2 regions of the Acidovorax radicis genome follow, and region 2 is predicted to be linked to the other one. Evidence: riboswitches for the same ligand, from Rfam matches in the RefSeq annotation. Region 2 holds a riboswitch; the other holds the start of a gene.
What was found. A riboswitch is a leader RNA that binds a small molecule or an ion and turns the genes downstream of it on or off. The one in region 2 is predicted to bind S-adenosylhomocysteine.
Positions count from the first base shown of each region.

Region 1 (3,694 bases), 960 kb from region 2:
GCAAAGTGGGTTGCATGGCCGAAAGGTCGTGCATGCCTTGCTGCAACTCAAGACCCGTGCCAGCCCACGGGCATCTCGCTCAAGTAAAAAAAGCCTGTGAAAACAAGCACTTAACCGCGGTTGGTGGCCGGGCATCAGGCCAAATGGGTGCCAGATGGGTGACAACATATGCCATTGGTGTCACGATATGGCACATGCACGACCCGGCATCTCACCACGGGGGCACTACCGCCACCCGCATCGCAGCCATCGGTCCCTGCCTGGGGCGCTGCTCTCAGGCTCCGTCTTCATGATCTCTGCCCCATTACCCGCCGATAGCGGCAGCCCCGCGCTGCCCGAACTCACCGCCTACCTCGACGCCTTGCCCGAGCCCCACATCCTGTTCGACCGCCAGTACCGCATCGTGGCCGCCAACGCAGCCTACCGGCGCCAGTTTGGACAAGGGGCGCCGGTGGTTGGGCGCACCTGCCACGAGGTGTCGCACCACTCACCGGTGCCCTGCGACCAGGCGGGCGAGACCTGCCCGCTGGCCCGCTCCGTGTTGAGCGGGCAACGCGAGCGTGTGCTGCACCTGCACCACACGCCGAGGGGCGAAGACTATGTGCAGATCGAGCTGGTGCCGCTGCGTGACGCGCGCGGCCAACCAAGCTATTTCCTGGAAAAGATGGAGCCCCTGCCTATCGCCCAGAGCAGGGCAGACGCGCAGGGGATGATCGGGCGTTCGCCGCCATTCCAGGCGGTGCTGGAGCTCATCGCCCGCGTGGGCCCATCGCAGGCCAGCGTGTTGCTGCTGGGCGAGTCCGGCACAGGCAAGGAGCTGGCGGCGCGGGCCGTGCACCAGGCGAGCCACAGGGCCTCCCGTGCGCTGGTGGCTGTGGACTGCGCCAGCCTGCCCGAGACCCTGTTCGAGAGCGAGCTGTTTGGCCACGAGAAAGGCGCCTTCACGGGCGCTCACGCCGCGCGGGCCGGGCTGGTGGAGGCCGCGCATGGCGGCACCCTGTTTCTGGACGAAGTGGGCGACATCCCGATGACCATGCAGGTCAAGCTGCTGCGCCTGCTCGAAAGCGGCACCTACCGCCGCGTGGGGCAGACCGAGCTGCGCCGCGCGGACATTCGTGTGGTGGCCGCGACCCACCGCAACCTCAAGGCCATGGTGGCCGAGGGGCGGTTTCGCGAAGACCTGTATTACCGGCTCAGCACCTTCCCTATCCTGCTGCCCGCATTGCGTGACCGGGCCGAAGACATCGCCCTGCTGGCCCACGCCCTGCTCGAGCGCGTGGCACCAGGCCGCGCGCTCGCCATGGCCCCCGCCGCCATGCGCCGCCTGGCGCAACATCCCTTTCCGGGCAATGTGCGCGAGCTGCGCAACGTGCTGGAGCGCGCCGCCCTGCTGACAGACGGCGCCATCGTGACCGCGCCCACCATCGAACGGTCGCTCGCCTTCGATGCCTTCGACGGCAGCGGTGCACAGGCGCTTGTGGGGGTATTCCAGGGCGCGGCCGGGCCTCACGCATCCCACGCACGGCGCGATGCCACGCTGCGCAGCGTGGAAGACGCGGCACTGCGCTTGGCCCTGAGCACCACGGCCGCAACACGCCAGGAGCTGGCGCGGGCGTTGGGTATCAGCACCCGCACGCTCTATCGCAAACTGCGTGCGCTGGGCGATCAAAGCGGAGTGGGTGAAAACGGCTAAGAGAACCCGCAGCGACTGCGGCGCAACCGGGCAGCGTCGAACAACGGCGCGCGCAGGGCCTTATGCAGGCGGGGCGCTGGCATGGTTCTGCATTCCCTTAAAATCCGCCGTCCCCCCGAGGAGCGTTGCAACGCCCGCCGACCATCTTCGGCGGTGCCGTCAGGCTCGGGCAGGATTTGGCCGCCACGATTGAACGACGCTCACCTGTTTCAAATAACCGATTGCGCAGGTGAGCCTTATGTCTGCTGTTTTGTCCGCTGTATCTCCCCCCCCCATGAAGCTGTCCGGCCTGGAGCCCGTCTCCATTGGCGAGGGCAGCCTGTTCGTCAACATCGGCGAGCGCACCAACGTCACGGGTTCCAAGGCGTTTGCGCGCATGATCCTGAACGGCCAGTACGAAGAGGCCCTGGCCGTGGCGCGCCAGCAGGTCGAGAACGGCGCGCAGGTCATCGACATCAACATGGACGAGGCCATGCTCGACAGCAAGGCGGCCATGGTGCGTTTTCTGCAGCTGATCGCGTCCGAGCCCGACATTGCGCGTGTGCCCATCATGGTGGACAGCTCCAAGTGGGAGGTGATCGAGGCCGGGCTGCGCTGCATCCAGGGCAAGGGCATCGTCAACTCCATCAGCATGAAAGAAGGCGTCGAGGCGTTCAAGCGCCAGGCCAAGCTCGTCAAGCGCTATGGGGCGGCGGCCGTGGTGATGGCGTTCGACGAACAAGGCCAGGCCGACACCTATGCGCGCAAGATCGAGATCTGTGAGCGCGCCTACCGCATCCTGGTCGATGAAGTGGGCTTTGCGCCCGAAGACATCATCTTCGACCCCAACATCTTTGCCGTGGCCACCGGCATCGAAGAGCACAACAACTACGCGGTCGACTTCATCGAGGCTGTGCGCTGGATCAAGCAGCACCTGCCGGGGGCCAAGGTGTCGGGCGGCGTGTCGAATGTGTCGTTCAGCTTCCGCGGCAACGACCCGGTGCGCGAGGCCATCCACACGGTGTTCCTGTACCACGCCATCCAGGCGGGCATGGACATGGGCATCGTCAACGCGGGCATGGTGGGCGTGTACGACGACCTGGAGCCCGTGCTGCGTGAGCGTGTGGAAGACGTGGTGCTCAACCGCCGCCCCGACGCGGGTGAGCGCCTGGTGGAGATCGCCGAAACCGCCAAGAGCGGCGCCAAGGACGAGAGCAAGAAGCTCGAATGGCGCGGAACGCCCGAGCACCCCAAGACCGTGGGTGAGCGCCTGTCGCACGCGCTGGTGCATGGCATCACCGACTTCATCACCGAAGACACCGAAGAGGCTTACCGCGCCATCCTGGCCAAGGGCGGCCGCCCGCTGCACGTCATTGAAGGCCCGCTCATGGACGGCATGAACGTGGTGGGCGACCTGTTTGGCGCCGGCAAGATGTTTTTGCCCCAGGTGGTGAAAAGCGCCCGCGTGATGAAGTCTGCCGTGGCCCACCTCATTCCCTACATCGAAGAAGAAAAACGCCAGGACGAAGCCGCCGGGCGCGACGTGCGCAGCAAGGGCAAGATCATCATCGCCACCGTCAAGGGTGACGTGCACGACATTGGCAAGAACATCGTCACCGTGGTCTTGCAGTGCAACAACTTCGAAGTGGTGAACATGGGCGTGATGGTGCCCTGCCACGAGATCCTGGCACGCGCCAAGGTCGAAGGGGCCGACATCGTGGGCCTGTCAGGCCTGATCACCCCCAGCCTCGAAGAGATGCAGTACGTGGCGGGCGAGATGCAGAAGGACGAGCACTTTCGCATCAAGAAAATCCCGCTGCTCATCGGCGGCGCCACCTGCAGCCGTGTGCACACCGCCGTCAAGATCGCCCCGCACTACGAAGGCCCCGTGGTCTATGTGCCCGACGCCTCGCGCAGCGTGAGCGTGGCGCAGAGCCTGCTGGGCGATGGCGTCGAGAGCTACGTGGCAGAGGTCAACGCCGACTACGACAAGGTGCGCACCCAGCACGCCAACAGAAAGCA
Region 1 is NZ_CP075184.1:249,696-253,389, forward strand. Features, by position in the region: gene KI609_RS01085 (sigma-54 interaction domain-containing protein) at 290-1,693, shown strand; S-adenosyl-L-homocysteine riboswitch at 1,805-1,902, shown strand; gene metH (methionine synthase) at 1,968-3,694, shown strand, end outside.
Region 1: another riboswitch for S-adenosylhomocysteine. It lies ahead of metH (methionine synthase); the one in region 2 lies ahead of ahcY (adenosylhomocysteinase).

Region 2 (3,694 bases):
ACACCAATGACCTGCGCTGCGCCCTGCTGAAGCAGGCAGTCGGTAAAGCCGCCCGTGCTCTGGCCCACGTCCAGGCAACGCCAACCGGCCACCGCCAGCCCCGTGGCCTTGAGAGCGCCCTCCAGCTTGAGCCCACCGCGCGAGAGGTACCGGGCTTCGGCGCTGTCGAGCAATTCGACCTCGGCGATGCCAGGAATGTCATCGCCGTTTTTTGTCACCTTCTGCCAAGGCAATCCCTGCGAGAGTCGCCACTGCACACCGGCTGCAATGAGCCGCTGTGCCTGGGACCGGGTGGCGGCATGGCCGCGCTCCACCAAAAACACGTCTGCGCGCATCGCGCCATCCTTTGGAGTCAAATTAGCCCCTAGCGCTTATTGGACAAGCGCTAGCAGCTATGTTTTTTGAAGCAAACATGCATGCAGGCTAACGCCTGCATGCGGCTCACCCGCCGATCAATAGCGGTAGGTTTCGGCCTTGTACGGCCCGTTCTTGCTCACACCAATATAGGCGGCCTGTGCATCCGTCAGCTCGGTCAGCATGGCGCCGACCTTCTTCAGGTGCAGGCGCGCCACCTTTTCGTCGAGCGACTTGGGCAGCACATAAACCTTGCCAGCCTGGTAGGCAGCAGGCTTGGTGAACAGCTCGATCTGCGCAATGGTCTGGTTGGCGAACGACGCGCTCATCACAAAGCTGGGGTGGCCCGTGCCACAACCCAGGTTCACCAGGCGGCCCTTGGCCAGCAAGATGATCTTCTTGCCATCGGGGAAGGTGATGTGGTCTACCTGCGGCTTGATCTCTTCCCACTCGTACTTTTCCATCGACGCTACGTCGATTTCGTTGTCGAAGTGGCCAATGTTGCAGACGATGGCCTGGTCCTTCATGGCGGCCATGTGCTCGTGGCGGATCACATCCTTGTTACCCGTGGTGGTGACGAAGATGTCCGCCTTGTCGGCGGCGTATTCCATCGTCACGACCTTGTAGCCTTCCATCGCTGCCTGCAGGGCGTTGATCGGGTCGATTTCGGTCACCCAGACTTGCGCGCTCAGTGCACGCAGCGCCTGGGCCGAGCCCTTGCCCACGTCGCCGTAACCCGCCACACAAGCGACCTTTCCAGCGATCATCACGTCGGTGGCGCGCTTGATGCCATCCACCAGAGACTCGCGGCAGCCATACAGGTTGTCGAACTTGCTCTTGGTGACCGAGTCGTTCACATTGATCGCGCGGAACAGCAATGTGCCCTTGGCCGACATTTCGTTCAGGCGGTGCACGCCCGTCGTCGTTTCTTCGGTCACGCCAATGATCTCGGCCGACTTGCGTGTGTACCAGGTGGCATCCACCGCCAGCTTGGCGCGAATGGCGGCGAAGAGGATGGTTTCTTCTTCACTGGTGGGCTTGTCCAGCACCGACAGGTCCTTCTCGGCCTTCTGTCCCAGATGCATCAGCATGGTGGCATCGCCGCCGTCGTCCAGGATCATGTTCGGGCCTTCGCCTTCAGCGCCCTTGGCACCGAACTCGAAAATACGGTGCGTGTAATCCCAGTAATCGGCCAGCGACTCACCCTTGACGGCGAACACCGGCGTGCCATTGGCAGCAATGGCAGCGGCGGCGTGGTCCTGGGTGCTGAAAATGTTGCATGACGCCCAGCGCACCTTGGCGCCGAGCGCTTGCAGCGTCTCGATCAGCACAGCGGTCTGGATGGTCATGTGCAGGCTGCCGGTGATACGGGCGCCCTTCAGGGGCTGGCTGGCAGCAAATTCTTCACGGATAGCCATCAGGCCCGGCATTTCGGTTTCGGCGATGCGGATTTCCTTGTGGCCCCAAGCGGCCAGGCCGATGTCGGTGATGCTGCAGTCGGTGTTGACCGGGGCGTTGACGCGTGCGTTCATGATGGTGTGCTCCAAAGCGTGTTTGAAAAACCACTGATCGGGGTGTGAAAAGCTCACCACACGAGAAGTGGATGAGCGTCGTTGCTGAATGACTCCGAGCCTCACGCCCCGCCTTTGCTGGGGGCGCTGCAACGCTCCTCGGATCGGCGCATTATAAAAGCACCGGCGCACCGCAGGCCATCGGCACGCACACTCACTCCCCATTCACACCATTTCCTGCGCGGTGCATCTGCGTGCCCACCCCCATTTGCCGCGTGCGAACCTTGCGCAGGCCCATGCTGCAACGGTTTAGCGCGGATCGCGGAGAACGGGGCGCGGGTGCCCGGTAAAATCCGCGCATCCGGGCGCCTGTGCGCCTACCGCGCCACCTGCCGCAGTGCACGCCCCGACCTTCTTCTGGAAATCCCCCTGTGTCTTACGCCTCCGAAACCCGGCGCCGCCGCACCTTTGCCATCATTTCCCACCCCGACGCCGGTAAAACGACGCTGACGGAAAAGCTGCTGCTGTTCTCGGGCGCGATCCAGATCGCCGGCGCCGTCAAGGGCCGCAAAGCAAGCCGCCACGCAACCTCCGACTGGATGGAGATCGAAAAGCAGCGCGGCATCTCAGTGGCCTCGTCGGTCATGCAGATGCTCTACCGCGACCATGTGATCAACCTGCTCGACACGCCCGGCCACAAGGACTTCTCGGAAGACACCTACCGCGTGCTCACGGCCGTGGACTCGGCCCTGATGGTGATCGACGCCGCCAACGGCGTGGAAGCGCAAACGCGCCGCCTGATCGAGGTCTGCCGCCAGCGCGATACCCCCATCATCACCTTCGTCAACAAAATGGACCGCGAGGTGCGCGACCCGCTCGACATCCTCGACGAGGTCGAGCGCGAACTCGGCATGCCCTGCTGCCCCATCACCTGGCCCGTAGGCCAGGGCAAGAGTTTTGGCGGCATCATCAATCTGCGCACGCAGACCATGACCGTGTTCACGCCGGGCAGCGATCGCGGCCCCAAAGACTTCGAAGTGGTGCCACTGACCGAGGCCGATCGACTGCGCAAGCGCTTTGGACCGTCGTTTGACGATGCACTCGAGAGCATGGAACTGGCCGTCGGGGCGTCTGCCGCCTGGAACCACGAAGACTTCCTGGCGGGCAAACTCACGCCCGTGTTTTTCGGCTCTGGCGTGAACAACTTCGGTGTCATGGAGGTGTTGGACGCCGTGGTGGACATGTCGCCCCCGCCCGGCCCGCGCATCAGCACGCTGCAAGTCAACAAGCAGCCGGTGGTCAAGACCATCCAGCCCGAGGACGAAGGCTTTGCCGGCGTGGTCTTCAAGGTGCAGGCCAACATGGACGCCAACCACCGCGACCGCATCGCATTTGTGCGCGTGGCCTCGGGCAAATACATGCCCGGCATGAAACTCAAGGTGCAACGCACCGGCAAAGAACTGCGTCCCACCTCGGTGGTGACTTTCATGAGCCAGCGCCGCGAAGCCGTCGAAGAAGCCTTTGCAGGCGACATCATCGGCTTCACCACCCACGGCGGCGTGCAGTTGGGAGACACCATTACCGACGGCGCCAACCTGCAGTTCACCGGCCTGCCCTTCTTCGCGCCCGAAATGTTCATGACCGTGGTGCTCAAGAACCCGTTGCGCACCAAGCAGCTACAGCAGGGCCTCGCCCAGCTGGGCGAGGAAGGCGCCATCCAGGTCTTCAAGCCCGACGCCGGCGGCAACATGCTGCTGGGCGCCGTGGGGCAACTGCAGTTTGAAGTGGTGCAACACCGCCTCAAGGCCGAATACGACGCCGACGTGCGC
Region 2 is NZ_CP075184.1:4,288,644-4,292,337, forward strand. Features, by position in the region: gene KI609_RS19615 (TlyA family RNA methyltransferase) at 1-335, opposite strand, end outside; gene ahcY (adenosylhomocysteinase) at 453-1,886, opposite strand; S-adenosyl-L-homocysteine riboswitch at 1,953-2,032, opposite strand; gene KI609_RS19625 (peptide chain release factor 3) at 2,297-3,694, shown strand, end outside.